Alkalinema sp. FACHB-956: one gene and its partner. Each later gene encodes a partner of the first gene's protein in a complex. Links are inferred from orthologs where the notes say so. Each region holds a gene or a part of one and is shown on either strand. Other genes may lie near its edges.

Region 1 (16,311 bases):
GAAAGAGTTGCGGTGGTAGAAAGCAGCTTGTGGCGGCCCGTCATTTAGCCTCGAAATAATTCACACAGCTCTATCACCTTGGTTTGTAGGACTGCTATTTCGTCGCCCCCTCGTTTTAAGCTAAATTCCAATTCCAAACAGAGGGGAAGAGCCCTTTCCCAGGCTTGTAGCGGCGTGCGAACCACTTCTTGGCGTAGGAAGTAGAGTTGCTTGGGGTTTCCAAGGTCTGCCGCTTGGGCGATCGTGCGATCGTCCCGTTCTCCAGACTCCAGCATTAGCTTGATCCAGAGGCGTTGGCGAAATTGCCCCGTCAGCGTAGAAACAATTCGGAGCCCTGGTTCATTTTGACGTAGCAGATCTGCCACCAGTTCCAGCGCCGTTGTCGTTTGCCCCTGACGAATCGCTGCAAACAGTTTGAGGCTATTTTGGTTGGAAGCAGTGACGATCGGGGCAATCTCGTCTACATCTAGAGGCTGTTGGGTCGTTCCAGCCAGTAGGCGAATTTTTTCCAACTCGCTATGCAGTTGCCGGGTCTGGTTTCCGACTGCTTCTACCAAATAATCCACTGCCCTCTGGGTCAACTTGAGATCCAGTTCCTGGGCCAGTTTACGGAGTTGTTGTGCTAGGTGATCAGTTTTCCAGGGCGGAATCGGGGAAAATTCTTGAATCTCCGCATATTTCTGCAAGAGCTTGGTGGACTTGAGGCGACCATCAGGCTTACTAGCACTGGTCATCACGAAGGTGGTAGTCGCAGGAATAGCTGGTAAAGTCCGTTCTAGCTCCGCTAAGAGGTCTTCTCCACAGCGTTGGGCGATCGAACTATCCACCAACCAAACAAAACGATCGCCCAAACCAAAGGGAGGCGTCATGGCTTGATTCAGGGCTTGCAGGATGGCATCCGGTTGATCAGTACTCAGTTTATCGAGGTTGAAGCTTGCCCAATCTGGGTCCAAAGCCTTAGTTTGCAGAGCTTTAACCGCACGATCTCGAGCAAAGGAATCTTCTCCCCAGAAAAAGTAAATGGGCATAGCGTTTTGTAGCGTCCTATGGGGTTCTTAGAAAAGGGGGTGCAGAGGGACTAGGATTAAGAAAACTTAACGGTCATTTTACTGCCCGACTGTGAATGAAATAGCCCTTAATCTCCGACTTGATCCCCAATCACAACTATGCTGTGGCAAGGCTTTTACAGATTGGTAAAAATTCCCTAGGTGAAGAGTCACTGATCCCGTTAGATTAAGGATAAATCTTCATTTTGTAATTGAGGCGATCGCTCTTGGACGAGACCTATCAAATTTATCTCAACCGAATAATGCGGATGACGCTGCCAGAAACCTATCGCTCCCAGGTGCAGAATATTCAGCAGTCACCAAAATTTGAGCGAAGTCAACCAGGCGATTGGCAGCCCAGCACATTTCCAGGGTATACCGTCATTACCCCCCCTGGCCCTGAAGATAGTGCTAATCCCGCTCTGTATCAGCGTTTGACCAATTACCAACACGAACTGGTCAAGACGTTGGGTGCGGATGTGTTCATTCCCATTCCACCCGAAAGTTTCCACCTGACCATTGCGGACATGATTTGGGATAGTGCCTATCGTCATGCCTGCGAGGATCCAGACTTTGAAGGCAAGTTACGATCGGGAATTTCCCAAAGTTTTGAGCAGAGTGCCCACTTGACCAGTGGACAGCCCATTCCCTTTCGGGTGGCAGGGCTCATCGTCATGACCCGTGCCATTGGCCTTGCCCTAGCGGCTACGGATGAAATGGGTTACAACCAAATCCTAGAATTGCGGCGATCGATTTATCAAAATTCCAACTTGATTGCCATTGGAATTGAGCAGCAGTACCACTTTACGCCCCACATTACGTTGGGCTATTTCGGGGATGTTGCCCAGGTAGATCGGGATGCCATGGCGGAAACCTGCGACCAACTCAATCAACCTTGGCTGGAAGCGACTGACGCGACGTTTTGGGTCAAGCAGGCTGAACTGCGACAGTTTCCCAACATGATGAGCTACCACCGCGAGGTAGATTGGCCCGTGTTTCAGTTCTAGCCTTCATAAGGCCCTTACCCATGCCTCCTATCAGGGTGTGGAGTTTAGCGGTGATCGATCGGGAACGTTGGGATCACCGCTTTTTTGATCACTTAACAACCTGTAGGCAAGGGGCCGGAGCCCATATCCTAAACCCATGGCCTGCCCTACGCATGATTTCCCCCACGCATGATTTCCCCCACGCATGGTTTCCCCCACGCATGGCCTGCCTCCGTATCTTGGAGCTATGTCTTGAGCCCATGTCTTGAGCCCATATCTTGAACCCATTGGGACTCTTGAGGACACGAATCATCCCAGAACCATAAGTATTCCAGCAACATCATTAAAGAATCCGACGAGCAAGAAATTGAACCGACCCTGCATAAGCTGCGCTTACACAGCAACCCTAAGCACATAGCCTTAAGTAGGTTTAGAAATTAGGTTCAGATCCCCAGTCAATCTCGTCGGCCTGCAATTGCATAGAGGATGAGTGATCTCTACGTAAAACTTTCTCTACGTAAAACTTCCATAGTGCCCGTCCCAAAGTGACGGAACAGTGCTTAACGTCTTGGCAGCAAGTCTTAGTGGCCAGTCTCAGTAGCAAATCTTGGCAGCAAGCCTTGGTAATCAGCTTTGACAGTGCCCTCATTTAAGTTTCGTCATCATCTCCAAGATCGTCAGTTTTATCTACTTGGATCAAATGAATATGCTTATATCCCAGCTTAATCAAAAATTGATCGCCGGGTTGAAGATTCATTTCTTGGGTATAGACTGTGCCAATAATGATCTGTCCATTTTTATGAACAGTCACACGATAGGATGCTTCTCGGCCTCGACTATCTTTTGCACTGGAAGCATCTAATGCGAGACCCTGTGCAGCCAAGAGCGCATCATAAAACTCGGTGAAATTAACTCGAACTTTCTTCGTCTTGCTAACGGTATAGTAACCACAGCGCATGGCCTTTTCTCGACGAGGACAATGGGCTAGGTCTTTTACCTTTTGAAGTAAAGCCTTACCTGTAAGAGGAGCAGTTGCTGTCTCAGTCATTCTCTAGAAAATATTCCTAATTGTTCTTACTTAGCCTAATAAAATATATCGCTAAAGTTCGTCAATTGAACATACTTCTTGGGAAGTTCTCCCCAACTCGGTTTGCAAGGTTTTCTAGATCCAATCTAACAGTTCAATTCAGTTATAAGGTCTTTAATAAATTTCTTCGACTTGAGTAATACACTGCATCGATCGCGACGATCCAAGTCATTCATCATAAAATGCAGACTCTAATCTCACATTTTTTTAAGAATAGGACTTTTCGACCTGCTATCAGCCTAATTCAAGTGAAGTTACAAGGGATTCTAACTGAGTAATAAGCAAGGATTAGACGCGCTAGAAATAATAAATTCTTTAAAAATTGATATTATCATGCGCATTGGAACCTGCTAGTCTCTAACTTGTCTCACCAGAGAAACCTGCGCAGTAATTGCTCACGTGATAGCAAATAAAAGCTGACTTTCTCCATGTTTTCTCCACAATTTGTTGAGGATTTGAGCAAGGTAAAATATTGATTACTTCATCCAGAGATGTTTGATTGAATCCAGCAGGTATCATCCCGCGATAGCATAGAATTAGCACTGATTATCCATTGATATTGAACTCATACTGAGCTGTGTTGCAAGATGTTACTCAACCCTTAAAAAGAGAGGTCAAAATCAGACAGACTCGGGGAATAAATGGGTGAGATCGGGGAATAAATGGGTGAGATCGAAATGCCCTATGGAAATTGCATAGGGTTATCTGGTTCCTATCACGGACAACCTATCTCGTAGCTCACCTCGGGTAGCTCACCCTCAAGGGGTAGTCAAATTCCTAAGCCCTACTAAAATTCCTAAGCCCTACTAATTAATCTGCATTGAATTCTTGGTAACTCGGTGGGAACGCTAAAAAGCTCAGTATTATGGAAGAGATGACTCGATCGGCTCCATCCAGGATCCAGTATTTCATAGGAGGCTGTAGCGTACTTTAGCGCAGCAGTCTCGGTTACAGTGCTTGATCTCACAACTTGATCTCACCATTAGATCATCACAATAGCATTTCAATATTGGGATCTTCTGATGGGGGTTTCTGATTAATTTTGTGGGGTTGGTAATGACGATCGAATCATGGTTTGGGTTGAGTTTTTCTAGTTTGGTGTCGTCTTGGTTATGCAAGTTAACTTCCAGATTGTTCGGCAAGCCCCTAACGAAATGCCTCGGGTCGAAACCTATTCCATTGAGACGGAGCCGGGAACGACCATTCTAGACTGCCTCAACCGCATCAAATGGGAGCAGGATGGCAGCTTGGCCTTCCGTCGCAATTGTCGCAATACGATTTGTGGGAGTTGTGCCATCCGCATCAACGGTCGATCGGCGTTGGCTTGTAAGGAACATGTTGGGAGCGAAGTCGATCGGTTTAGTGCTAACTCAACCGACGAACTCCCAACAATTACGATCGCGCCGTTGGGTAATATGCCTGTTATCCGCGATTTGGTGGTGGATATGAAAACCTTCTGGGACAACCTAGAAGCCGTGGAGCCCTACGTCAGCACAGCCGCACGGCAGGTACCAGAACGGGAGTTTTTGCAATCGCCAGCGGAGCGGGACAAGCTGAATCAAGTGGGTAACTGCATTCTCTGTGGGGCTTGTTACTCAGAATGTAATGCGCGGGAGGTCAATCCGAGCTTTGTGGGTCCCCATGCCCTGGCCAAGGCTTACCGGATGGTGGCCGACAGTCGAGACGACCAAACGGAGCAGCGGCTAGCGCAGTATAACGCTGGAGATGCTGGGGTTTGGGGCTGTACCCGCTGCCAGCAGTGCGATTCCGTCTGCCCTATGGAAGTAGCTCCCCTGCAACAAATTAGCCAAATCAAAGGCGAAATTTTAGATCGTAGCGATGACCAAGCCAGTCGATCGATCCGTCACCGCAAGCAACTGATTGAACTGGTGAAGCAGGGAGGGTGGATCGATGAGCGTAAATTTGGCTTGAACGTGGTGGCCAATAAGTTTCGCGACATTCCTGGGTTGGTGAGTCTGGTTCCGTTGGGGGTGCGGATGCTGTCCAAGGGCAAATTACCCCTAGACTTTCATCCTTCGGAAGGCACCAAAGAGGTGCGATCGCTGATCGAATCTGTCCAAGCCTTTGAAGCAGAATCCCAAGGTTAGGCACCACAGGTTAAAATTCTGCAATATTCCATCAAGGCCCTTGAACCAAGGATATTGAACCGATGACTGAAGAGCCGCAAGTACAAGACAAATCCCAGCAATCCGTTGAACCGAGCAGCACTGAAGCACCTGGATTTGGCTGGACGCCCTATGCTGAACAGATTAATGGTCGCTTTGCAATGCTTGGGTTACTCGGGCTGCTCCTCTTGGAGTTTTTTACCCACCAAGATTTTTACAGTTGGATCGGCTTGCGCTAAGTCCTAGCCGGTATCCGGTTTTGGCTGGTATCAATGCGGTCTACTGGTTGCTGTTGCAGTGGTTGAGTGGTGGGGGATGCCGTTGTTAGAATGGCTTCCCCTGAGTTTTGATAAGTCTTTTATTGGTTGCTCCGTTTTCTATGGTGACTTCCTGGCAATGGCGATCGTATCCGTTGGCCGATCGTACGGGTTCTGACATCTTTGCAGCGCTATTTGTCACCGAGCCGGTGGCAACTTTGCTGGAGAGTCCCTATCCTGCGTCGCCGGATTATCCTCAGTTGGGACGATATTCCATCTGTGCGGGAAACCCTCGCCAGGTTGCAGACCGAGCGCAACTGTGGACACCCCCCGTGGGGACAATTTTGCCGTTTCTGCGCCAGCAATTAGCCGGGGAATCCGGGGCAACCTCAGAACCCAAGGTCACCCTTCAGGATGCTTCGCAACCGCTGCCAGCATCCCAACCTCCGACTCATCTGCCTTTTATTGGCGGTTGGTTAGGGTGGCTGGGCTATGATTTGGCGTGGGAAATCGAAAAACTGCCCTATACGAATCCTGACCCATTGCCGTTCCCTGTGGCTTATTGGTACGAGCCAGATTGTTTTGCAGTGCTGGATCATCAGGCGCAGGTATTGTGGTTAGCGGTTACGGATGCCCAGGATTTTTCGCGCTTGGAGGTTGCTCTATCTGAATCAATGGCGATCGCGACCCAGGCAAACGATCGGAAGCAATTGCAGAAGGCTTCCTCTCCCGTAGCACCTTTGAAGTTACAGACCGATCGGGCTGCCTACGAAGCTGCGATCCTGAAAGCCAAAGCCTACATCCAAGCGGGAGATATTTTTCAGGCGAATTTATCCCTACGATTTGAAACGGAAACTCAAGCCAGTAGTTGGGCAATCTATCAAGCGCTACAAACCATTAATCCATCGCCCTTTGCCAGTTATTGGAGAACGCCCTACGGCGATGTGATTAGTTGTTCGCCAGAACGCTTAGTCAAACAGGTCGATCGTCAAGTGGAAACGCGACCGATCGCCGGAACTCGCCCCCGAGGCATGACCTTGGAAATCGATCAGGAATTGGCTTCAGAACTTCGATCGAATGCGAAAGAGCAGGCAGAGCACATCATGTTAGTTGATCTAGAGCGGAATGATTTAGGTCGGGTGTGTGAATGGGGAACTGTTCAGGTTGATGAATTACTGGTAATCGAGCGATACAGTCATGTGATGCACCTAGTCAGCAATGTGATTGGGACCCTACGATCGAATGTAGATAGCATTGATGTCATTCAAGCATTATTCCCCGGTGGCACGATTACGGGCTGCCCCAAGGTGCGTTGCATGGAAATTATTGAAGAACTAGAACCCGTGCGCCGCAGCCTCTTCTACGGTTCCTGTGGCTATTTGGATCTTCGGGGTAATTTGGATTTAAATATTCTGATCCGCACGCTGCTTTACGCACCACAAGACACATCTAAACAAGACACATCTAAACAAGATACCTCTAAACCGTTACCGGATAATGCACCGCAGACTGTAGCGTCCCAGACTGTAGCTGTAGCGTCCCAGACTGTAGCACCTCAAGTTGCAACGGTTTGGGGGCAAGTGGGAGCGGGAATTGTGGCGGATAGTGATCCCGAGCGAGAGTGGTTTGAGTCGTTACAGAAAGCAAAAGCTCAGTTAGCGGCCCTGGATTTGCATTAACACCTGTTCGATAGGCGCGTGATGTTGCCCGATCGTCTGTCCATCAAGCTCAGCAAAAATCTGTCTATCAAGCTCAACAAAAAACAGGTGGACGATCGCTGACCTCGATTCATCGCGATCTATCGCCCACCTGAAACTTGTGTTTGATCGTTTTGCTAACAATCGTACTGGAAACGGGGATTAAGCACCCTGATTAAGCCGCCGGATTAGACCGCCGGATTAGACCACAAAGTAGGATTACGCCTCAAAGTGGGGATACACTTCCTGCTCAAACAACTCCCGCACAATTTCCGGCTGGTCTTGTAACAACGGATCATAGTCCGATCGTACGGGAATGCAGTAACTGGCCGTGCGGGGGGCAATCTCTGGAATCCAAGTTGTGTGAATGGTTAACCCAAACAGGCTCTTACCCTCCGAATCACCCAGCTTGCACACCGGCCCTTGGGCGAGGTTCTTGGCATCAAACACCCATAGTTGACTGTTTAATTGCCCCTCCGCCCCATCAAAAATTACGCCGCACACGAGATAACCATCGGTCGGATCGGAGCTGTTGGCATCCCGAGGCACAAACTGCGGCGAGTTCCCAAAATAACCGGATGGGAAGGCGTATTGATCCACGATCGTCATGGACTGGGTATCCAAGCGACATAGGCTCGCGGGTTGGCCCTTACTGGCGTACTGCAACACCTCTTGCAACGGCAGTTGGCGATATTTGTATTTCTTGTAGAGGTTGGCAATGAATTCCGTCATTAACTCATCCCAGCAACCCCAGGCATTCCAGTAAATAGTGTTGTAGTGCTCCGGTGCAGTCAGCGTGCCATTATCTGCATAGAGCGCGGGTGCCCAAGTACAGGCCGGATCACTGACCCGTTTTTCCTCCGTGATTTTCCAATTCTTGGGATTGATCACATAGCGGCCCAAATAGTTCAGATCCGTTGTGGTAACGGTCATTCCCACTAAGCGATCGATGCGATCGTCCACGGGAGCCGGATTGGGCGGAGACGGGACAAAGTTATCATAGGCTTGCGGCCATTCCGAAGGATCCCAAGCATTGTTATGGGCAACATGGAGCACAATGCCATTGGAATCATCATAATCAACCCGGAAGTGAGCAATTTCTCGCTTAATCTTCACTTGATGGGCAACCACTTTATCCTTGCTGGGATCTAAGTCCGATCTCCGCACAATATACACATTTGTGTCAGGGAATTGGGCGTAATTCAATACCTTACGAATCACCCGTTCCGTTTGGGTATTCCCCGGCAAGGGATTGGGAATTAATTGTTCTGGCCCCAGTTTGAAAGACGTATCCATCAACACAATGTGATCTCGGGTCACCCCAACTTGGTGCATACTTTGCTCGATTTGCACGGGTAAACCTGTCGGCAGAACGACCTTCCATCCTTTGAGTTCGCCTTGGCCGTCCCAGCGCATCAACCGAACAAAGTCCTCGCCCCCAAAGCCAAAGACATGCAAAATCAAGCTAACAAATTGCAGCACTTGCATCATCACCCAAAAGGCAATTTTGCCGAGAAATTCCAGCAAAGGATTGCCTCGGGTGAGCGATCGAAAGATTTGAATCACTAATGGAGAAACCATCGTTAACAACGATTTCCCCCAGTTAACCGTCCAGAGTTCCTGGGTATGGTCATCGTAGGCATGGTGCGTTGCCGTAGTGACCAAGCGGAAGGGGCCGTATCTAAAAGGTAATTTCTGTTCGCGCCATTCTTGATTGGAACCGACGGGGGTGACTACTTTCAAGGACAACGGATCAATTTCGTAGGGTCGCCCCGCATCCCAGGAGGCCAAGAGCCGCCAATGGCGATCGCCTGTAAATTTCACCGGAATACAAGCGGTGTTAATTTCATCCCGGAAACCCAGCATGAAGGAAAACCGAGCCAATCCACTGCTGAAAAACTTCAGGTCTGCATAGCGGGTTCCCGGACGGCTGGCTGCATCTGCATAGTAGCAAGGGGTTTTGAGGAGACGACTGGTATAGCGGATACCCTCCGGGCGGCAGTCGAAACGACGCACCATGCCATCACCGTTAAACAAAGAGGTGCCGTCCGCCGAAGGATAGAGCGGTTTTCCTGCCTGCTCTTGCATATCGATGCTGCCTGCAGGACTCATAAAAATGATATGCCCCGTTAGATCGGCGGGTAGGGAGCCTTCAAGAACTTGCAAGGGACGATCGGTGACTTCTTCGCGGCTGGTGATCATCCCAGCGTCTGGAAACCGTACCGTAGACGTAATTTCTGCCTTGTTATTGACTAATTCTAACGGAGCAGCCTTATCTGTAGAGAGCACAAAATTGGAAGGCGTAGACACAGGATAACGAGTGGTCATCAGAGCCTCATTAAATTGATGGGAAATATGTGCGAAACCGTTGCAGTCCCGCAAGGAACTGGCTATAAAACCCGTGATGCACCCTGTTGATTCATTGCCCTCGAGTAATCCTCGAGTAATCACTGTAGCTCGAGTAATCCTCGAGTAATCACTACGTAGTTAGTAATCACTGTTAGTAATCACTGCGTCAGCAATCACCGTGGAAATCTTGGAAAAGTGAAAATCTTGGGAAGATTTAACCCTAGAATTCCCCAGCTAGTTGCCGATCGCGCACGATCTGAAAACGCCGTTGCATACAGTGCTTGAGATAATGCCGAACAACGAGATCCGATGGGTGATGCATTAGACATTGGACAAACTCATGCATCGCCATCGCAAAATCACCTGACTCGTACAGCTGAATTGCCTGATTAAACTGGTCAGACATTGCCAATTTGGCTGCTAAACGAGGCGGTGGGTCAGCATCAAAGACCTCATACACCGTGATTACTTCCGACTTCCCTTTCACTTGAACGCGATCGATTTTACGAATGTGATATTGATCCGGGTTTTCTAATTTTTGTAACGTTTGTTCTGTAATCAACAGGTTCACACCATAGGTCTTGGTCAGACCTTCAATGCGAGAAGCTAAATTAACGGCATCACTAATTACCGTACTATCCATGCGATTGTAGCCACCCACGGTTCCTAGCATCAGCAGGCCCGTGTTAATGCCAACTCCAATTTGGATCGAAGGTTTTCCGGATTGGTTCCGAATTTTATTAAAGCGATCGAGGGTCCGCAGCATCGCAATCCCGGCCCGCACCGCATCATCCGCAGATCGACCAAACAACGCCATGATGGCATCCCCGATATATTTATCAATAAAGCCCTGGTGATCAATGATCACCGGTTCCATCTGACTGAGGTAGTCATTAATAAATTGGAAGTTTTCCTGCGGGGTCATTTGTTCCGAGAGGGTCGTGAACGATCGAATATCGGAAAACAGGACAGACATTTCTAACTGTTGTTGATCCCCTAGCTGTACATCAACCACGCTATCTTTGTTGAGGAATTGTAAGAATTGGCGCGGGACAAAGCGGGAATAGGCGTTATTGAGTTCCGTTAAATTGGTATACAAGCGGGCATTTTCGATCGCAATGGCGGCCTGGGAGGAGAGCACGTTGAGCAGTGCTAAGCGATCGGGGGTAAAGGCTCCAACGGTCAGGTTATTTTCTAGATAAACATAGCCACTCACGCGCCCTTGGTTGACTAGGGGCGCACAGAGGACGGATTTGGGGTGCTGTTGTTGAATGTAGAGGTCTTGTTGAAAGCGCCGATCGTCCCTGGCATCGGAGAGAACCACACTTTCCCCAGTCCGAGCCACGTAATTCACGATCGCGGTTGACAAACTCACTGAATCCTCGACAGGAATGCCTCGTAACACGGTGATTTGCGCCTGATCAATCGAGCCTTCTGCTTCGATACAGAGGTGCCCCTTGGACTCTAGAATCAAATACCCAATTTGCGCTCCCATATTTTCAATCAAAATTTGCATCAGTTTAGACAGGAGTTTGTCTAAAACGATTTCGCCCGTCATCACCTGGGCGGCCTTGACCACGGTATCTAAATCTAGGAAATTGCCACGATCGGTGGTGGATAAAGTCCCCTGGGACAGTGTCATGGTATTGCTCATCGTTGTCCCTCCAGCCTGGGCTCCCAGCCCAACCGGGGCTAACCAGTCCTGATAGGTCGTTCTTAACCATTCCACTTTGGCGATCGCGCCCCAATATTGGTAATCTGCACAAGCTTTTTCCAAGTAAACCTTCGCGGGAACGGGTTGATTGAGTTGCAAGTAAAACTGTCCAGCCAGTTCATTGGCCAGCGCGGATTCCTGATGATAGCCATGGTCATAGGCAAGGGCGATCGCCTGTTCATAGTGCTGCATGGCTTGAATGGGATTTCCCAGCAGGCGCTGCCGTTCCGCTTCGACTAAATGGAATTTATGGAGACAACTGTTGGGATTATGTTTAGCCCATTCCTTTAACTTTTTCTGATTAGCCTTGACTACTTTTAATATCTGTTTTTTCTGCTGTTTAGACGATTGGGAATAACCAAATAAATGCGTTAAGGATTCGTAGAAATTCAGAATTGAAATGACAGGAGAAGAAATGGCTGAATCTGCAAATTGCTTCGTCAAACGAATCGCTTCGATCGCGGTCTCCCACTGTCTAAAGTGATAGGCTAGCATCGCCTGATAGAAATAGGCTTGGAAAATGATCGTGCGATCGTTAGCCGCTTCATGCAAGGGCCGCATGTCTGGCAAGTGGTAGAACTCCCCCTGTAACAAATGGGGATTATCAGAAGGCTGTAAGAAATTTTGTACCACTTGCAACGTTGCCCGAATCCATCGCCCTGTCGCCACTTGATTCAATTGATCGATCGTCTCCGTGCAGTCCTTCAGGTCTTGTATCAAATCAACCAAGGAGTCCCGACCTGCTAAAAACTTGAGATTGCAGCGGCTAAATAGAAAATAAGCTGCGTACTCTAGATTTCCAACCACTAGGGCGTTCTGGTATCCTTCTGTGAACTCAGGAATGAGGGAATGTAAGGGATCTTGCCAGTGGCGAATCAGGAAATTAAATACAAACTTGGTCATTACAGATGCACGGTTTAACGGGTGCTTATTGGCCAAATCCATGCCCAGTTTGCCAAACTTATAGCCTTCTGGGATCTTTCCTAAAACACCGCAGAGCACGAGGCCATAGGTGGCATAGTTACCGCTGGAGTTACTATGAGTGCCATGGTTCAACGCAATTTGAATCGATTTGAACATCTGAATGGATGTAAATTCGGGGTAAGCAAAATAGGATGCTGCGCCCACTCGACCCATGAGACTCAGCATCATATCCATTTTCGGATCTTGCATCTCCGGCAGATCTAGCAGCACTTGTGGCGTTTTCCGCGCTAGTTTGGCCTGGGTGATTAACATTTGCCAAATTACATGACCCTGGTGCGGTTTTTTCGGCAACCGTAGACCCATTTGACGCAAGACCCGATGGGCGATTTGGATTGCCTGAAGGGGTTGGTTCTGCATGATCGCAGCTTGGATGCAAATCGTTTGAATTTCTGCCTGTTTCCACACATCTTGCTCTTGACTGAGCGCGATCGCGGCGAATTGACCCATCCGATCGAACTGTGAGCAAATGCAGCAAGCTTCAGCGATTTCACGGTGAACCTGCCAGATCAAATCAAACTGATCCTGCCAATCCTGATCACGGCATAATTCCACCGCGATTTCAAAATATTGCAAGGCTGGCTCATAGGCAGCGGATTGTTTAGCTTTGATTCCCCCTTCCAAATTCAGTTGAATCACCTGTTGTCGTTGGGCTTCACTGGTCAAAAACGATCGCCCCAAATTCAAATGATTCAGCAATTCAAATAACTTTTGTTCCTGCTGTTCCGGGGGAGTCTGTGCGAGTAACAACTGTCCAATTTGCCAATGTATCCGCTGTTTATCAGACTCAGGAATTAACCCATAGGCTGCTTGCTGAATGCGATCGTGGACAAAGCGATAGCGCAATTGGCTTTCAAAATCAATCGTTAGCAATTCACTCGTTAGCAAATCACTCTCTAAGGTTTCTGGGTGAATCACGCGATCGATTCCGTAGAGCAATTCTACGGAAATGGCATCCTGTAGATCCTGCAAGGTCTGTTTACAGGACTGGCGCATCACGATCGCCAAACTTTTTAAATCAAATTGGGCACCAATACAAGCAGCCATCTGCAAGGCTTTTTGGGTCATGGACGGCAATTGCTGAATCCGTTGTGTCATCAGCTCTACTACATTGTCTGTAATGCCGCAATCTTGAATCTGGGTACAGTCCCAATTCCACTGCCCTTGACGAGTGTCAAAGTCAATGAGTTTTTGGGTATACAGCGTTTTTAGAAATTCATTTAAAAAGAAAGGATTCCCCTCTGTTTTCTGTAAAACGAGTTGAGCGAGATCTTCAACGGCCTCGATCGTCGTTTTAACCGTGTCGGCAATCAATTGTTGAACATCATTGAGCCCGAGTGGATTGAGCGATACTTGAGAAATTCGACCTTGCGCTTTTTGAATCTCTTCGATCGCTAACTGCAACGGATGATTAGCATTCACCTCATTGCTTCGATAGGCTCCGATTAAGAGTAAATTTTGCCGATCGTCGCCCACTAGCAACCGTTGAATTAACTTCAAGGAGGCACTATCTGCCCACTGTAAATCATCTAAAAATAAAACTAGGGGATGTTCTAATTGGGCAAAAACTTGAATGAAATTTTGAAAGACTAAATTAAAGCGGTTTTGAGCCTCGGAGGGCTGCAAATCGGCCAGAGGGGGCTGGGGGCCGATGATCAGCTCAACCGCTGGAATCACATCCACAATCACTTGGCCATTTTGTCCGAGAGCCGCTTGCAATCGCGATCGCCAATTTTGGAGTTCCGCTTCCGTTTCGCTTAGTAACTCCTGAATCAAGCTAGACAAAGCAGACACAAACCCCCGATAGGGAATGTTGCGCTGCACTTGGTCAAATTTGCCCGAAATCAGATAGCCCCGCCGCTGGGTCAGCGGTTTATACACCTCCTGCACCAGGGCTGACTTACCAATGCCGGAAAAGCCTGTCACTAAAACCAGTTCGCTGCCCCCCGCGTGACTAGGTACCCGATTCTCCGGTGGAGACGCCACACGATCGAAGGCTGCCAGCAGTGTTTGAATCTCTCCATCCCGACCGTAGAGTTTTTGGGGAATTTGAAACTGGCTAGAAACATCCTGTTGACCCAGCACAAACGGCGCGATCGTCCGTTGTGTTTGCCACTGTTGCCAACAGGTTTCCAAATCCGCTTGGATCCCCCAAGCACTTTGATAGCGATCTTCAGCGGTTTTAGCCATCAATTTGCCCACGATCGCCGACAAGATCGGTGCCACCGCCCCATTCAGCTCATGGACAGGCTGGGGCAAGCGGGCTAGGTGACAATGGACAAGTTCCAGAGCATCCTTGGCTTCAAAGGGGAACTGCCGAGTGAGTAAGCGGTAGAAAGTCGCCCCCAAGGAATAAAAATCGGTGCGGTAGTCCACCTGGCGATTCATGCGCCCAGTCTGCTCCGGTGAGAGGTAGGCCAGGGTGCCCTCTAACCCGTTGGGGTTTTTAATCGCTGGATTTTCTCGGGTCAATAACGTTGCAATCCCGAAGTCAATCAGCTTGATTTCATGGGTTTGCGGGTGGATGAGGATATTGGCAGGGTTGAGATCTTTGTGGATGACTTGGGCTGCGTGGACTTCCCCCAGGATGTTGGTAATGGCGATCGCGATCGGGAAAAATTGCTCCAAACTCAACGGTTGCTGCACTAGAAAATCTTCCAGCGACTGGCCCCCAAAATCTTCACAGATGATGATAGGAACTTGTTGATGCATGACCCAGTCATAGGCTTGAATGACGCCCCCGATCGGGTCAAGCAATTGCAGTAGATCGTATTCCTGACGGTAGCGCGACTGCTCAAACGGATCAGAAGACGTGATCTGTAATGCTTTAAGAATCACTGGACAGCTATCCGCTAACCGACAGCCCCGAAAGACGGTGGAGTTCGCTCCGACATACAGCGGATTCAAGACTTGATAACCAGGAAGTTGGAGCATAAAGATCTCTAGGGCGTTGCACACCTACACAGCGAAGCCAATCAATCCGTAAAACCACTCATTTCAGAGTTCCCTTGGAAGAAGTTCAACTACCAAGCTCCCCTTCAGGAGCCTTAAACAGACTGGATCGTTCAGCTTCTCCCAATCAGGTCAACCAACCAGGGATTTTCCTATCCAACGGCTTATTTCTCTAGACCTAATCTGGAAGACATTCTCCGGAAAATTACTGATCTGGCGAGCAGCAATTTTAAATTAAAGAAATAGCGCCTAGGCAATCGATGCACCAAGGAGAAGACCATGGGTCGGCAATGGGTAGAACTTGCAACAATGACGGTTCTCTTGGTCTCTACGCCGATCGGCTTGTTCTTTCCGGGCACTACCCTTGCCCAAGTCGCATCCACTCCTCAAACCTCCCATCCAGCCCTGCAAGCAGCCACCATCGCACTCCAAGCAGGCAACCTTGATCTCGCTCTACACCACTACCAAAATGCACTGAAGGACTTTCGCCAACGGCGGGATACACCAAAGATTGCGCAAACACTTTGGAATATCGGTCAAGTTTATCACCAGCAGGAAAAATATCAAGCCGCGATCGCAGTTCTACAAGAAGCGCGACAAATGTTGTCTAAGGACCATCCTCTGTATCAAGGAATTACCGCAAATTTACGGATTGCTTACAGTGGATTAGGTGCCGAATTACAACATCAACGACAGTTCGATCGGGCCCGCGCAGCCTATCAAACTGCGCTCGAATTTGCACAAGTCATGGCGGATCCCGAAGGCCAAGGACTCTCGTTACTGGCTTTAGCCAATCTCCGACGGGAGCAACAGCAGTATCGCCAAGCCATTCCCATCCTGAAACAGGCTCTAACGGTATTGCCAGACCCGCATGAGCTGAGATCGATTCTGCTGATAACGTTGGGCAGAACCTATGATGACTTGTCAGAAACGGCCCTCGCGATCGACATTTATCACAAAGCTCTGACAATGGCTCAGCAGAGCGGCGATCGGCAACAAATTGCCGCTATTCTCAATAACCTGGGTACGCTACAAAACCGTCAAGGCAATCATACGCAGGCGATCGCGCGCTATCTCCAGGGGTTACAGACCGCCCAGGAAATGCAAACGCGCTAT
Region 2 (16,360 bases), on another replicon or contig:
GCGGGGTCGGGTGGGCCGGGGTGCATCCCAGTCCTACTGCTTGCTGATGACCAGTTCCCGCAGCGAACCCGCCCAACAACGGCTGAAGGTCTTGGAGCAGTCCCAGGATGGATTTTTTATCTCAGAAATGGATTTACGCTTCCGAGGCCCAGGGGAAGTGCTGGGATCCCGGCAGTCGGGGTTACCGGATTTTGCCCTAGCGAGTCTCGTGGAGGATCAGGATGTGCTGGAAATTGCCCGTGATGCAGCCCAGAAGGCGATCGACAAAGATCCAACCCTCTCCCGCTGGCCAGCCATGGCCGCAGAATTGGAGTATCGCTACACCCGTCTGTTGGGGGGCGCTATTTTAACCTAACGATCGGGCTTTTGGTGGGATCAACCGGAGTCTTGCGATTCCCAAATTTTAGCGGTTGTTCCCGTTACCGTTGTTTAGTAATGTGGATTGGGCCATGGTGCGCCGGGACATTCTGCTCCGAACCTCCATGGATTGCTGACTCTAGTATTTTGTTGCGCTTTTCATGGAAACGTCTCGTAATCTGGCAATTTTAGTTTCTGTTCCCGAAGTTCATCTGTTATCTGCCTTGGATGCCCTCTCAGCGCAGCAAGCTCAGGCGTTTAACCCATCCTACGTGGTGTACGGCAGTATGGAATTTGAAGCCTTTGGTGAAATTGAAAAGATTCGGGGTACCCGCGCGATAGAAACCTTCATCTATGCCGCAGAGGGGGCCGGAGAGCAACCCCTCAACCCAGAAGTGACTTGGAAGGGGATTTACCTTGGCTGTGAAGCGGCCTCTGGGGGCGGTCGCTATCGGGGTAAGGCAATCCATCGACCAACCTCCACGACGGGCGATCGTAAACCTGCGGCCCTGTTCTGGAAGCTGGCCCACTTGGAACGGTTTGAAAAAGGCATGCCGATCGGGAAATTGCAGGGGTTGAAGCAAAAGACTTTTTTGAAGGCCCGTTTTCTGCCAGAAAAACCAACCTTGATTGAGTATCCCTTTACCCACAAGCTCTATCTCAAAGCGAATGCCAATGCCTAGTTAGACCGGAATCGTAGGCTAGGTTAATCAGGTCGGCCCTGCTTAGATAAACTTCCAATAAGGTTTGATAACAGTTTTAAAGAACCTGTCGTGGTCGTAATGGATATACGCGAGAATGGCAGTGGAGGTGAGCATCATGCGCCACACTGCTTGGATACTCCGAAATCTAGAATACCGACTAGCTGAGATCATCTTGGTGATCCTAGCGTTAATGATTGCGTTGTTCATCATTGCCCCGTTAGCGGTCTAACACGGGTTCAAAATTTCCATCCGGTTGAAAATTTCCACCAGGAATAGATGCGGTGAGTCGATCGGCTGGCGGGAGAAGGATTATGAACGATCGCACTGAGCGATCGGTTCCTGGTACTTTGGCACGCACAATAGCGCTTTTGCGTTACTGAATTTTGCATGACTGAATTCGGCATGGCTGAATTCGGCATGGCTGAATTTAAGGCTTGCCTAAGTACCGCTCCAATACAGGCGAAAAGACCTCGTAAATCAACGTCAACGGCTGGCCTCGGTGCCAGAACAGATAGTGCCGTCCCCAGAAGGGGCCAGGATGGCCAAACGCTTCAGCGATCTCCTTGGAATGACCGTAGTAGATCCCTTGGACATCGCGGTAGAGTTCTGTGCGCAGTTTTGCCAGACTGGCCCAGATGGGTAGCGATCGGTTTTGTAAATACTCATCCACATGGCTCTGTTCCCACCAGGAGGCTGCATAGGCCGTGCGTTGGCCGCCATTCATCAGCCAGACCTGCCGCCGCACCCGTGGCCCTGGCACTTGCAGAATTTGCTCCGGCGCACGATCGCGGAATAATCCGACGGGGGACATGTCGATCAGATCGATCGTCGTCGGTTCACCCGTCAAAAGCTGTAAATATCGCGTCGGTGAACCATCCCCCAGCAAAACCATTTGCCACGCTGGGGCAAGCTGACTGTGGGGAAGCCCCTGCTGAATTTGCGGCTCAGTACCTTGCCAGATCGGATCCAGGGCATACCAAGCGGTGAGAGTAGAGGTGTCCGGAGTTTTAAAAGTTGCAGTCAAGGAACTTTACACAAGTTAATAGTTTGTCTCTGATCATAACGTGTGAATCGGAGAGAACAGCAGCGATCGGGTTAGAGAACCTGAGCCTTCACGCAACGAGAGCACCAGCAGGAATGTTATAAAACTCAACTCGAAACCCGACTAAAACTATCGGCTTTAAAAAACCTATTAGACTATGGGTTCCGTCCCTGTCCTAGAATAGATTTCTGGTTCTGCTGAACTGCGATCGGGATGCACCGGACATCCATGGGCGATCCGATCCACAGGTGTCCGATCCACGGGCGATCGTAACCTGTCTACCTGAATCACGCATTCTGAATCACGCACTGACTCACACGCATTGACTCACGCCATGTTGAACCCAAATCTGGATGAAGTCCAGTTAACTAAAGACGACTATGAGCGTTACTCACGGCACATCATTCTGCCCCAAGTGGGCGTCGATGGCCAAAAACGCCTCAAAGCAGCCAGTGTGCTGTGCATTGGAACCGGTGGCCTGGGTGCACCGCTATTGCTGTATCTAGCCGCAGCGGGGATTGGTCGCATCGGCATTGTGGACTTTGACGTGGTGGATACGTCAAACCTGCAACGCCAGGTGATCCACAGTACCTCCAACGTTGGGAAACCCAAAATCCTCTCCGCCAAAGAGCGAATTTTAGAAATTAACCCCTTCTGCCAAATTGATCTTTACGAAACGCGCCTCAGTTCCGAAAATGCGCTGGATATCATCCGCCCCTACGATGTGGTGATTGACGGAACCGATAACTTCCCGACCCGCTACCTAGTGAACGATGCCTGCGTGCTGTTGGGTAAACCTAACGTCTACGGCTCGATTTTCCACTTTGAAGGTCAGGCAACGGTCTTTAACCATAAGGGCGGTTGGGTGCGTCCCGAGGGTTGGGATCAGCTCTCGCCCCAGGAAAAAGCGGAACAGCGCAAGGCGGGTAAGGATTGGCTTTACGATTCCGAAGTGCCGGGGCCGAACTACCGTGACCTGTATCCCGATCCGCCACCTCCTGGGTTGGTGCCCTCCTGCGCTGAAGGCGGTGTGCTGGGAATCCTACCGGGGGTAATCGGTACGCTGCAAGCGACGGAAACGGTGAAGATTATTCTGGGCGTGGGGACAACCCTCAGTGGTCGTCTGCTGCTGTACGATGCCTTGAATATGCGGTTCCGGGAACTGAAGCTGAACTGCAATCCCGATCGGCCTGTGATTGAGAAGCTGATTGATTACGATGAGTTCTGCGGCATTCCCCAAGCGAAAGCTGCGGAGGCTGCGGCCCAAAGTGAACTGTCTGAAATCACTGTGAAGGATCTCAAGCAGTTGATTGATAGTCAAGCGGATGACTATGTGCTGGTTGACGTGCGCAATCCCCACGAGTTTGACATTGGTCGCATTCCGGGTTCCGTGCTGATTCCTCTGCCGGATATTGAAAACAGCGACGGGATCGAAAAAGTCAAAGATGCCCTAGGCAATAAAAAACTGGTCGTTCACTGTAAATCCGGTGCCCGATCGGCCAAGGCGCTTGGAATTTTGAAGGAAAAAGCAGGCATCCAAGGGACTAATGTGGTGGGTGGAATTCTCGCCTGGAGCCGCGAAATCGATCCTTCAGTGCCAGAGTATTAACCTCTGAGTATTAACCTCTAGCGCATAAATCTCTAGACTACGAGCAAAAGTATCCAGGGGATCAATTGCTCTGTTCTATAAAAGCAAATGAAGGCAAGGAGTTTTCCTTGCCTTTTCTTTTAGTGTTTATGTTGCGATTAACGGCTAACGTTCCATCGCTTCAACGGACTTAGGAACCGCGGCGGTGAGGATTTCATTTCCCGTTGCTGTCACCAACACATCATCCTCAATGCGAATTCCAATCCCACGCCACCGATCGGGCACTTCCGGCTGGCCTTCTGCGGGTTGGAAATCAGGACGAATGTAAATTCCCGGCTCTACGGTGATGACCTGTCCCGGCGCAAAGCTATACCAGTTATCCCCTGTTTTGCGCCCGCCGATATCGTGCACATCCAAGCCCAGCCAATGCCCCGTACCATGCATAAAGAAAGGTTTATACTTGGCTTCTTTAATCACTTCCTCAAGGTCACCTTGGAGCAAACCCAATTCCAACAAGCCTTCCGTAATCACCCGCACAGCCGTTTCGTGGAATTGCTTCCAAGGATTGCCTGGTTGGACTTGCTCGATCGCGGCCAGTTGCGCCTTCAAAACCAATTCATAGAGAATGCGCTGTTCCTCGGTGAATTTGTCACCAACGGGAAACGTGCGGGTAATGTCGGAATTGTAATAGTCGTAGGAACAGCCCGCATCAATTAACAGCAAGTCTCCATCCTGCATTTGCCGGGTATTTTCCGTGTAGTGCAGAATGCAAGCATTTTCCCCAGAGGCCACGATCGAGGGATAGGCAGGCCCCAATCCACCCCGCAGGCGAAACAGCCGTTCCATTTCCGCTTGCAATTCGTATTCGTAGAGTCCCGGCTTGCGATGATCCAGGGCTAACTGATGGGCTTCTGCTGCAATCTCCACAGCTTTGCGCATCAATTCAATTTCATAATCGCTTTTATGTAACCGTAACGAACTCACGAGCAGCAACGGATCTTCGATCGCTAACGGCCCAAATCCTGTTCGATCGTAGCGTCCCACAAACCGTTGAAAGAGTCGCAAAATCCGATTGTTGAATCCATTGTCGCGACCTAAGTGATAGTAGAGCCGATCGGCCTTCTCAACATACTTCGGTAAATGTTCATCCAATTCCGCGATGGGGTAGGCAATATCCGCGCCATAGGCTTCCTTCGCCGCTTCCACACCCACCCGATACCCCGTCCAGGTTTCCTTGTCCCGATCCTTGGGTTGCACAAACAGAATATATTTGTGTTCCTCATGGTGCGGCGCAAACACGGCGACGGCATCTGCTTCGTTAAAGCCCGTGAAGTAATAGAACGTACTATCCTGCCGGAAGTTATATTCCACATCGTTATGCATCACAGCATGGGAAGCCGATCGAAAAATAGCCGTTCCGTTCCCCAGTTTGGCGAGCAGTTGTTCACGGCGTTGGCGGAATTCGGGATGCATAGGCGAGGGTTCGGAAAACTACAGGTTCTATCCTAAACCTTTCTTTCCGTAGGTGCATCGGATTAGGGCAGGGGCTGCGATGGAGGTCGATTCGCGATCGCCCAATCCCGAAATGCCTTGTAAGCCGTGTTCCAGCTCTCCGTTTGGGCCTGCTGAATAAACTGGGTAATTTGGCTGACTAAATCACGGCCCGGAAAAAATTGACTCTCTGGGCAAAGCTGGTAAGCACCCTGCTGCAATTGATGAATTTCTAACTGGGCCTGCGAGAAACGCCAAACTTCCTGCACCCCCAACGCCGCATAGATCTCCAAATGAGTCCGCGAGGTCACATCAATCTCGATCGCCAAATCCGGCGGGGGATCAACCTCCAGATCTAAGCGCTTCCGCCCCTGAACCGCGATCGCGTTAGTAATGTAAAAGCACTGATCCGGTTCAATCCCACTCCCTAAAGACCGTTTGCTCAGGGTCGTCGAACCCAGAGGATAGGCCGTAATGTCCCATTCAATCAGCAAAATTTTGACCACATCGCCCAAACAATCTTTGTAGGATTCATGTTCTGGGGAGGGAGCCATCACTTCTAATAACCCTTGGTAATAGGCAATGCGACTATTGCGTCGATCGCCCAAATCCAGCAAAATCGTTTCAAATTCTGTCCAGTCAATATCCCGCAGCAAAAGCCGCTCTCCAGGTAAAACTTGAATCCGACTAAGTTCAACCAGCACTGCGTTTCACCGTGATGGATAGAGGACAGAGTTCGATCGAGGACAGGTAGGAACCTCCGGCATCATCCAGAGGGGAATCTTATCGTTCCCTAGAAATCGTCTGCTAGAAAATGCGTTGCGGTGTAGGTACTGTTGAGCAAAACCTACACCCATACTTCTAGCCTAGGACTTCTATCCTAAAACCTGAATCACCATGCCATCCTTCGGTAGATCGGCCTTGGACAGACTCACCGTCGCGCCGGATTTGCGCACCGGAGTCCCCGTCATCAAACTGATAAAGGCATCCACCCCGGCCAGATCACATTGTTGACCTTTGGCCGCGCCCGTTTTGTACTGGGTTGGCACCACAATCTTAGGATTCAGCACCTTGATAGCCGCCTTGGCTTCCTCGGGATTATAGGCTTTGGGGCCACCACCAACGGGAATAAAGACTACATCCGGGCTACCCATGAGAATCTTTTGCTCCAGACTAATGGGAGCCGCCGCCCCCCCTAAATGCAGCATCGTCAGTCCCCCTTGAGTCCAACGCCACGCCACATTGGTGCCAAATTGCCGTCCACCCTTACGATCGTGATCCGTTGAGATCCCCTGGAACTTAATGCCCTTGACCTCGTAGACTCCCGCTTCATAGAGCAACTGCGGATTTCCGGGTACCACATCGATCGCCCCTTCATCCAAAAGTTGACTGCTAATCAACACCAAATCGGTGTCCACCTTGGGAGCGGGATAACCAGCGGTGCAACCCAGGGGACGGAAGGGATTGACCAAAATCCGTTGGCCACTGCCTGTAATCAAAAAGCTCATGTGGCCGAGGGATCGCAGCGTCACACCGCTACTTTGCGCCCAACTTCGGGTGCCTGTCATGCTCGTACCGATCGCTGCCAGGGTGCCAGCGCCCATGTAACCCAACAATTGCCGACGTTTCATTGACTTCTCCTAACGGTCAGGGGGCAAGCCGTGCGCGGTAAATCGTCACAAACCGCCCTGCAAAACTCATAACGCAAAACTGGTTACTTTCGATCGCTGGCCTCCCGCAAAAAGTTCCGCAACAAATCTTTTCCGGCCTGGGTCAAGACGCTTTCCGGGTGAAACTGGACACCCTGGAGGTGGGGATAGTCACGATGGCGCACCCCCATGATGGTCTGATCCGCCACCCAGGCGGTGATTTCCAGCACAGCAGGGCAGGTTTCCCGCTCAATCACCAAACTGTGGTAGCGGGTCGCCGTCATGGGATTGTCTACCCCCGTAAAGACCCCGGTGTTACTGTGGTTGACCTGGGAAACTTTGCCATGCATCAGTTCCGGGGCAGAGATCACCTTACCGCCAAAAACCTGGCCAATGCTTTGGTGACCCAGACAGACGCCCAAGAGCGGAATCGTCGGCCCTAGTTCGCGGATAACTGCCATGGAAATGCCCGCATCATCGGGGGTACCGGGGCCAGGAGAGATCACAATGCCATCCGGAGCCAGCTCGCGGATCTGGTCTAGGGTGATCTGGTCGTTACGAAACACTTGGATTTCCTGGGCGATCGGAAAATCAGCCCCCAGTTCACCCAAATATTGCACGAGGTTGTAGGTAAAGCTGTCGTAGTTATCGATAACAAGGATCATGGGTTCAGGCCAGGGGAATTGCGCAGAATTACCCTATCCTAAAGCAGCTAGCAGCACGGCGACTAATTTTGGCAAAATCAAGCATCCGGCAACGAGCAGGGCCGCTAGGGCGGAAATCAGCACAGCTCCAGCAGCACAGTCTTTAGCAATTTTGGCTAGCTCGTGATAGGTCTGCTTGACGGTTAGATCTACCACCGCTTCCAAGGCCGTATTCAGTAGTTCCATAGCTAGAACAGCCCCGATCGTCAGGCCAATCACCGCCAATTCAACGACCGTCAGTTGCAACCACCACCCCAGACCGATCGCGCTCAGACCGACAAAGGTATGAACCCGAAAGTTACGCTGGGTTTGAAAGGCATAGCTCAGACCCATCCAGGCGTAGCGAAAACTGGTGAGCAGGGTAGGAGCCACTTGCCAAGCAAACTCGCGCTTGAACTGCACGACTTTGCCATCGGGACGTTTCGGCGTTTGAGTGGGCAGTTCCTGGGACATAGGGGTTTGAGGTGAATTGTTAGGAGGCACAAGCGCTCACAGGACTGTAAACAACCTTACCAAAGTTCAGCGAGTACGATCGCGCAGACCTAACTGAGCTAGAGGAGTACCCCTGAAAGATCGACCATCTGAAGCAGGGCTTGTTGCTGATTCAGCATTCGTTCCAAACTTTCATCGTCCGGATGATCCCACCCTAGGAGGTGGAGCAGCCCATGGGCCGCTAACCAGGCAAGCTCTACCTTTAAAGGGTGCCCTTGGGAGACGGCTTGACGCTCAGCGGTTTCTACCGAAATGATGATATCGCCCAAATACAGCGGTTCTTCCTCAGGCAATTCAGGAGCATCTACTTCCAAAGCAGCAAAGGAGAGAACATCCGTGGGCTGGTCTTTTTGGCGAAAATCTCGGTTGAGGGTATGAATTTCGCGATCGTCAGTTAACCGTAGGCTGAGTTCATAAACATGGTTCGGGTGCAGTGGATCCCCTTCGCCATCCGTTGGCGCTAAAGCGGTGAGCCAACGATCGAACCAAGTTTCCCAGGTTTCCAGCGCAATCGGGGCTGAAGTGGATTCATGAAACACATCTTGGACACTCACTTCAACTTGCATATTCAACGGGCATGCTCAACTTGTATGGAAACTTGTATGAAAACTTGCATGGAACAACGTAGGGATACCTGGGTAGGGATAACTGCCCGCCACTCGCCATTAGACAATCACGATCGGGTCAGTCACGATCGGGCCAATCACGATCGAGGGAACCTACCGGGTGATGTAAGCCAAACCAACCAAAAGCCCTAGGAGCCCGATCGTTGTCAGCGCAAAATGAAACAGAGACTTACTGCCTTGGCGCACCATATTCCGCATGGCGAGCTTCACGTAGCTGGGAGCCTTTTCCGAGTCAGTAGAGAGCGGTGCTTCGGAGGGAGGTGGGGAGGAAGACATGGGACAGACTCAAGGGGAATCAAAGAACAATCAAGCGTTGAATGCCTTAATTTTAAAGCCTGTTGCTAAAATCCGTTCAATTGTGCCGTTCTCTTCATTAGAAATGATCCTTGAAATGCCCGTTGGAATGCGCATTTCTTCAAAAATGGGGGAAATCCGAAATTAAAATGGGGTCTTTTTCAGGATGGCATCGCTCAAGAAATAACCTATAACGTGACAAGACAGCAGCGATCGTCCTCTCCGGTTGATGAGACTCCACTGAACCCAGCGGTTTCCAGAGCTCGGCAGGATCGCTGCCCCCACAGGAGAAACCATACCTATGAAACCCTTTGATTGGCGAGCAAATTGGCGGACAAATTGGCAAACAGGCATTGTTGCGATCTCCCTGACCCTGGTGCTGCTGATCAGCGGCTGTCAGACCAAGCCTCCCTCCCAGTTTGCCCAAGCCCAGCAGGACAGTTCTAAACCGAAGGTGACTGCCGTCGCCAAAGATGCCACCCAAGGCGGCGAATTCAACAAGTTCTTCCCCAAACCGGGAGCTGGGTATGAGCGCGTCTACACCCAAGAGAAAAAAGGATTTGCTGAAGCCAAGTTGAAGAAAGATGGCAAAGAAGTTGCCATGTTGGCCGTTTCGGATACCAAGAGCTTGCCGTCTGCGGCCCTCAAGTTTGCCAACGCGACCACAAAAATTGCGGGCTATCCTTCCGTAGAAATGGGGACGACCCAAACCAGTGTGCTGGTGAAGGATCGCTACCAGGTCAAAGTCATTTCGAAAGCCCCGTCTTTCACAAAGGACGATCGGGCAACCTGGATCGGCAAGTTTGACCTGAAGGGCTTGGAGAAGCTGAAGTAACCTAGCTCAGTCTCGATTCCGCAACGATCACCTCCATCACGATCGCACCTTCACGATCGCCTGATTTTGAAATTTGCATTATTTAAGTACAGGATCCATTTTTTATGAGTAAGCCGATTTATGAGCTTGTCGATGAGCTACCCACCAGCGGCACAACCGTAATGGCTCTGAATGCCCTGGATTTTGTGATTCCGGGCCAGTGGCAAAACCTGACGGGCTTTACGAATACGATTAAGGTCGTAACCGGAGAAACCGATGAAGCCATGATCCAGGCGATCGGAGATCGGGCCGTCTACCTTTACAACGACGAATCCCAGGGCTACCAGCGGGCCATGTGGCTCTACCAAACCGTAGACAATGCTGCTGGGGCACTGGGGATGGCCGCCATGGCCAACAAGCTGGGTCAGGATATTTCCTTCCTAGGCTTTTTAGATAACCTGACCCCCAAGCCAGAAAAGGCCCAAAGCATCGACCTCTGCGTCAAGCTGGTGGTGGAACTGGTGGCCTACTGCCAAATCAACGGGATTCCCGGCGATAGCATTGGGGACTTTCTAGCGGCGCTAGGGGACTACGGTGGGGAATCCCTGATGCGGATGGTGGCCCTGATTTGCTTTGACGGATTGATTCCCCTAGGCCCTCACTTTATTGACAAAGGTCTGTCCACCCTGGGGAGCCTCTCCCCCCAAGAACTCGAGGGAAATCAAACCTTTCAGGGTGTCAGCAGCTTGATTCCCGGTGGGGATGCGGCAGGCAAGTTGAGCTTTATTGGCCAAAGCTTTGACTCTGTGAAGGGCTGGATGACCAATTTTGTTTCCAGCACGGGCCTGACCCAGGACAACGCGCTGGGGAACCTGCAAAAATTTGTCCAAATCTCGGCGGACAAGCTGGACTATGTGGGTGCATTCCTGGACGTTTCTGTCAAGTACTACACCCACACGGGAACGCAAACCTTGGCTCGGCGTCTGATTGAACGGGCGATCGCAGAACTCTAACGTATTTGATTAGGGGCATGGAGGGGCGATCGGGAACCCTAGGGCGATCGCTTCCCATGCTTCTATCTTGCTGATAAGCTGAGATTCATAATTTGTAGCAATCTATGATTTCTGGCCATTAAACTAGGCAAATATACTTTGAGATCGTGCAATCTCGGACAAGGTTGAGAGGAGTTAACCGTGCAAGTTGTAAAGGAGTATGTCCAGCGATGGTACGAGAGCGGATTGGATCCCGATGAGTATATCTGCCACCGCAAGGACGGTAACATTGTCGAGATTGAAGAAACCACAACCGGCAAACGACGCACGGTTCTGACCTTTTGCACCAATGATGTCCTAGGGCTGACGCAAAACGAGTCGGTGAAGCAAGCCGCGATCGATGCCATTCTGCACTATGGCACCTCCAATAGCTCCACCTCGGTGTTGAGTGGACGGATTGATTTACACCGTCAACTGGAAACCGAAATTTCTCAGTTCAAGCATCTGCCCCATACGCAACTCTTTCTCAATGCTTGGATGGCCATGCAGGCTCTCATGGATGCCTTCTGTCATCTTGCCATTCCAGTCCCTGAGTTTGAGCATACGCGAGAAACGCTAATTCTCACGGATGTATTGAACCATGGCTGTATCGTAACAGCGATCGCCAATGCGGGGACGAGATCGGGCAAATTATTCGGTCACAGTCCTCGGGTGCGGGTGCGTGCCTACCGCCACTGCGACATGGAGGACTTTGCCCGCAAGCTACAACGCCATGCCCGTCCCGACGATCGCATTCTCGTGGTCTCCGATGCCGTCTTTTCCATGGATGGGGATGTAGTGCCACTCTTGAAAATGATCGACATCCTCTCCCACTATCCCGGTAGTACGCTTGTAATGGATGAAGCCCATGCCAGTGGCGCATTAGGTTCAACGGGACGGGGCATTTACGAGCATTTTGGCATCAAGCCCGATTACGCGATCGAACGGGGCATCAATCCGTTGATTATGACGACATTCTCCAAATTCGGGGCATCTGTTGGGGCAGCCATTAGCTCCCACATCCCAGAACTGATTCCGTTGTTGAATGTGTCCCCCACCTCGATCGGCACCTGTTCCCTAGCTCCCCCTTTAACGGCTGCCGCCCTGCAAAGTCTCCGGGTCGTGCAGGAAAATCCTGAGCTAGTACAGCGTTTGCAGGAAAATACCCAGTATCTACGGGAGCGTTTAGCAGAACAAGGCTTTGAGGCGATCGGAGAAACGAACGTTGTCCCGATTCTCTTACCCGAGGGCATTAGTCCCAAGGAGTTTGCACGGGAGTTGATGGAGCTAGGAATTTGGGCTTCAGCCATTTGGTTTATTGCCAAACCCCGTATTCGGACAACGGTAACGGCCACCCATACTCGGGAAGAAATGGACGCGCTAGTCAGTGCCATGGTAACTGTGCGCGATCGTCTCTGCAAAACGACGATTAGCGCTTAGGTAATTAGCACTTAGACGATTAGCGCTTAGACGATTAGCGCTGCTTTGCGAAGAATTTGCGAAGCTGTTTAGAGAAAAAATCATCCAGGCAGTGTTGCCGACAATGGTTTAACCAATTAAATCATCAGCTAAGAGGCTCGACCGCGGTCGAGCCTCTTTTTTGTGGAAAATGCTTAATCGCTCTTTCACATTGTGAGCTTGATCACAGTCTTGGGAACGGACAATCAACGGAAATGGGACGATCGTAATATTGCACGGTACAAAAAATAATCGATGTGCCTCAGGGGAATTCTGTAGTTTTATCCCCGTAGCCTTTCTAGTACATTCTGCAAAGGAACGATCGAAGCCCAAAATCTCTCATTAGAACTACTCAATTTACTAGATCAGTCTATCGGTCTATCGCTGCGCAACGATCGATATCAACCGCCATGAAATCCGTAATTTTACGCAAGCACTGGGTAATCCATAAAACTGGAGTGAGTTTTCCATGACTCATCTTGTCGAGGGTATTTTCAGGGAGACATACTCAAAACACAACAGACATCAAGTTCTGAAACCAAATTTTTCTGAAACCATCACGCAGGCTGATTGTCCTATGATCTCCTCTCGCAAAATTGCTACACTCGCTCAAATCACCAGTCTCACGGCAGCAACCCTGTGTGTTGCTCTGGTTGCCAATCCCTCCCAGGCCAACGCCTACAGTTTAAATGGATGGGACTATGCGATCGGGGGTTCCAACAACGGGTCCGGCGGTAGCGTCTTTGACTACAAAGGCATTGCCATCAAGGAATCCGGCGACTCCATCTTTGTCGCGCTCAACACCAACATGACCCTTCAGGGTTCCTTGTATAAAAACGAAGTCATCAACTATGGTGATTTATTCTTCAACTTCACGGGCAAGAGTTTTAAAGCAGCCAGTGATGCCGGTCAGCTCGTGGGAATTCACTTCGCCACCAACGGCTCCCAGTCCGGTGTATCTCAAGTGGGCGTCTACTCCAATGTGAAGGCGAAGAGTACAACATCCCAAAACCATGGGTACGCAAATCTGACGAAGTGGAGTGACTGGACAAAGACAACCAACAAGGGAGCTTACAATGACTCCTTCGGAGATTTGACTGCACGGGATAGCTATTTTGCAGGACAACAAAGCGGAACGGGAACCATCCTGAATGCAATTCAATCCGGTCAGAAAGTCAGCGACATTTTCATGATGTCTTCGGCAGATCTTCAATCCGCAGGCTTGAACTTTGCGCAATTTGGCGCGAAAGGCAGCCAAACATTGGGCTTCAGCTTTAAACGGACAGCTGACTTCAAGGTGGGTTCTTTTGTAGCGAACCTATTTGCAGAATGCGGCAACGATGGGTTGGCCATTCGATCGGATTTACACAAAGTGCCTGAACCGACTACCATGGCAGGGATTGCAGCAGTTGCAGGTTTAGGTCTGTTAGGCCGTCGTCGTCGGGCTGCTTCATGAGTAACCAGTTTGCCGATCGAGGTCAATCCTAGCCATTGGCGACAAACTTGATCTGGTCTCGTCAGATTTTGTCAGAACGTCTGAGTGGTGCAAAGCAATATCTCTAAGGGTGGGTTACCACCCTTTTTTTGTTGCAAATTCGTTGCGAATCAAATTGCTGATTGCGAATCAAGGGCAGAACAGAACCAGCCGATTGCCACCAAATTGACAACCAAGCAGTTAATCCGGCAAGATGGCCATCTCAGAGATTCCATTAGGCAAAGGCCAGCAAGGATTCGCAAAGAGGTGGGCAGGAGGCTGCTATAGTACTACCAACTTCCACAAAAGTCTCTTCCATCTCTTAATTTTGCCCCTGTAAACTTGCCCCTGTAAATTACTTGCCTCTGTAAATTATGGACTTTCAAGTTGTGCCGGTAACGACGCCTGCCCAGCAAGCACAGTTTTTGGATGTGCCCTACAGTGTCTACGCGAACGATCCCAACTGGGTCGCGCCCCTGCGTAGTGATGTTGCGAAAAAGTTTGACCCCAGTAATCCGTTTTTTCAGTACGGTCACTTGCAACAGTGGATCGCCGTGCAAACTGATCGATCGAACGAGACGAGTCAACCCACAGTACTCGGTCGCATTGTGGCAGCGGTGAACGATCGCCTCATCCAAAAAGAACGGTGTAATGTTGGGCTAGTTGGCTTTTTTGAATGTGTGGAGAACTTTCCAGTAGCGCAGGCTCTAGTGGATGCAGCCTGTGCTTGGCTAAAACAACAGGGCATGACCCAAGTGCGAGGACCGATCGATTTATCCACCCATAACAGCTGTCTTTTTTTAGTGGATGGGTTTGACTCACCGCCCATGATCATGATGCCCTACAACCCACCCTACTATCCCAAGTTCTTTGAACAAATGGGCTGGCAGAAAGCCAAGGATGCCTACGCCTATGACTTTCCATTAACCGATCGGCAGTTGACCGCGCAGTTTGAAAAAGGCTACCACATCGCCTTGAAAGCAGGGGTGACATTTCGGCCTCTTCGTACCCAAGGAGAAGGGTTTACGGAAGATGTAATTAGTTTATACAACCTGTTTACCCGTGCCTTTGAACAGAATTGGAGTTCCACACCCAGAACCCAAGAAGAATTTATGGAGGAAGCGAAGTCGCTACAAAGCTTAGTTGATCCAGATGTGTTTCCGATCGCAGAATATAACGGTGAAATGATTGGCTTTTGGATGGGTTTACCCGATTACAACATTCCATTAAAACGGGTGAAGGGCAAATTAGATATCTGGGGGATTCTCAAATTCCTTTGGTATAAACGGCAAATTAATCAAGGGCGGGTCATTGCGATCGCTTGCCTACCGGAATTTCGCCGAAAAATGGTACCCCTAGGGTTAATCCACCTCGGGTTACAAGGGGGGAAAATGAAGGGGAAGCCCTACCAACGGGCAGAACTATCCTGGGTGTATGAAGATAACTTCCCCTCTCGCAAATTAATTGAAGCTTCCGGAGGCAAAATTTATAAGACCTATCGAATTTACGAAAAATCTCTGTAGTCATCAACGTTGTCTACGCTAACTGACAGCGATTCTTTACTGATAGCGATTCTTCAACGGTTTTTTTGCATTGAAAATTCAATCCCATCACTTGTCCTATTTTTTCAGGATTAGATAGTTAGGAGATTAAATTCAGCCATTGCTTTCTAATAGCCTTAGTGAACTCTTTAGTGAATTCTTTGTATTTCCTCAACAATTGCTATGAAAGTACTAGTTACGGGTGCTAATGGGTTTACTGGATCTTACTTAGTACGATCGCTACTTAATCGGGGCGATCGGGTGATTGCCTACGTCCGTCGATCGAGTGACCTCACCCGGTTGCAAGGGTTAAACAACCAAGGGGTAAGCAACTTAGATTATGCCTATGGCGAGATTACCGATGAAGTGGCATTAACCCAAACCATGCAAGGGGTTGATTTAGTGTTTCACATTGCAGCCTATGTGGAATTAGGCTTAGTTGATGCGGCGAAAATGGAACGCACCAATGTACAAGGCACCCAAGCAGTTTTGCAAGCAATGCGATCGGCAGGGGTGCCCAAAATGCTCTATTGCAGCACGATCGGGATTTTTGGGGATACCCAGGGACGCACGATCGATGAAACCTTTCAACGGGAACAGCAGGATTTTTCCTCAGCCTACGATCGCACCAAATATCAAGCTCAGCAATTGGTCGATCAAGCCGTTCAACAAGGAACCCATATCGTTAGCGTGATGCCATCGGGAATCTTTGGCGTCGATGACCCCCATTTTGGCCCCGTGCTCAAAACCTTTGCCAAAGGGAAGTTAAAACTCTGGGCAGGGGGCCAACGGGTGACAGGCATTGTCCATGTGGAGGATTTGGTCGATGGGATGCTGCGGGCGATCGACCAAGGGCAAGCGGGCGATTACTTTATTTTGTCCGCAGGCGATTTGACAACGCGGGAAATGTTTGAACTTTGCGGTCAAGAAATTGGAGTACCCACCCCCCGAGAAGCCCCCGAATGGCTAGTGCGCGGGGTTGCTAAGGTGTTGAATGTCATTGGGCAACTCACGGGCTGGCAGCCGCCGATCGATAACGAGCGAGTCCATTACGTCTACGATCGCTGTGTGCGGGTGAGTGGGGCTAAGGCGATG

What was found.
Region 2: the proteins of H6G21_RS11045 (region 1) and H6G21_RS07825 are in contact, whole or in part, in a solved structure (PDB 8RP0), measured with the Escherichia coli proteins. The link is inferred for Alkalinema sp. FACHB-956 from one-to-one orthologs.

Annotation. Positions count from the first base shown.
Region 1 is NZ_JACJRC010000008.1:43,411-59,721, reverse strand. The notes cover bases 5,083-7,902. They hold H6G21_RS11045 (anthranilate synthase component I), read left to right. Parts: upstream 5,083-5,624; coding sequence 5,625-7,181; downstream 7,182-7,902. Other genes in these bases: H6G21_RS11040 (carotenoid oxygenase family protein), read right to left, coding at 7,419-7,902; H6G21_RS11050 (chlorophyll a/b-binding protein), read left to right, coding at 5,290-5,484; H6G21_RS11055 (succinate dehydrogenase/fumarate reductase iron-sulfur subunit), read left to right, coding at 5,083-5,227. In the rest of the region: holA (DNA polymerase III subunit delta), read right to left, coding at 45-1,028; H6G21_RS11065 (DUF1868 domain-containing protein), read left to right, coding at 1,274-2,053; H6G21_RS11060 (AbrB family transcriptional regulator), read right to left, coding at 2,682-3,080; more of H6G21_RS11055, read left to right, coding at 4,232-5,082; more of H6G21_RS11040, read right to left, coding at 7,903-9,527; H6G21_RS11035 (AAA family ATPase), read right to left, coding at 9,769-15,177; H6G21_RS11030 (CHAT domain-containing protein), read left to right, coding at 15,475-16,311. UniProt on the Escherichia coli protein: Part of a heterodimeric complex that catalyzes the two-step biosynthesis of 4-amino-4-deoxychorismate (ADC), a precursor of p-aminobenzoate (PABA) and tetrahydrofolate.
Region 2 is NZ_JACJRC010000004.1:181,258-197,617, reverse strand. The notes cover bases 5,697-8,565. They hold H6G21_RS07825 (aminodeoxychorismate/anthranilate synthase component II), read right to left. Parts: upstream 7,497-8,565; coding sequence 6,897-7,496; downstream 5,697-6,896. Other genes in these bases: ybeY (rRNA maturation RNase YbeY), read right to left, coding at 8,087-8,565; H6G21_RS07820 (diacylglycerol kinase family protein), read right to left, coding at 7,530-7,988; H6G21_RS07830 (MBL fold metallo-hydrolase), read right to left, coding at 6,058-6,813; H6G21_RS07835 (Uma2 family endonuclease), read right to left, coding at 5,697-5,886. Outside these bases: ATP-dependent DNA helicase RecG, read left to right, coding at 1-355; H6G21_RS07860 (hypothetical protein), read left to right, coding at 519-1,040; H6G21_RS07855 (hypothetical protein), read right to left, coding at 1,279-1,419; H6G21_RS07850 (chorismate lyase), read right to left, coding at 1,489-2,085; molybdopterin-synthase adenylyltransferase MoeB, read left to right, coding at 2,438-3,712; H6G21_RS07840 (aminopeptidase P N-terminal domain-containing protein), read right to left, coding at 3,857-5,164; more of H6G21_RS07835, read right to left, coding at 5,227-5,696; more of ybeY, read right to left, coding at 8,566-8,593; H6G21_RS07810 (DUF3285 domain-containing protein), read right to left, coding at 8,747-8,929; H6G21_RS07805 (hypothetical protein), read left to right, coding at 8,928-9,095; H6G21_RS07800 (hypothetical protein), read left to right, coding at 9,249-9,782; H6G21_RS07795 (hypothetical protein), read left to right, coding at 9,887-10,774; H6G21_RS07790 (aminotransferase class I/II-fold pyridoxal phosphate-dependent enzyme), read left to right, coding at 10,955-12,232; H6G21_RS07785 (XDD3 family exosortase-dependent surface protein), read left to right, coding at 12,828-13,706; H6G21_RS07780 (GNAT family N-acetyltransferase), read left to right, coding at 14,099-15,247; H6G21_RS07775 (NAD-dependent epimerase/dehydratase family protein), read left to right, coding at 15,449-16,360. UniProt on the Escherichia coli protein: Part of a heterodimeric complex that catalyzes the two-step biosynthesis of 4-amino-4-deoxychorismate (ADC), a precursor of p-aminobenzoate (PABA) and tetrahydrofolate.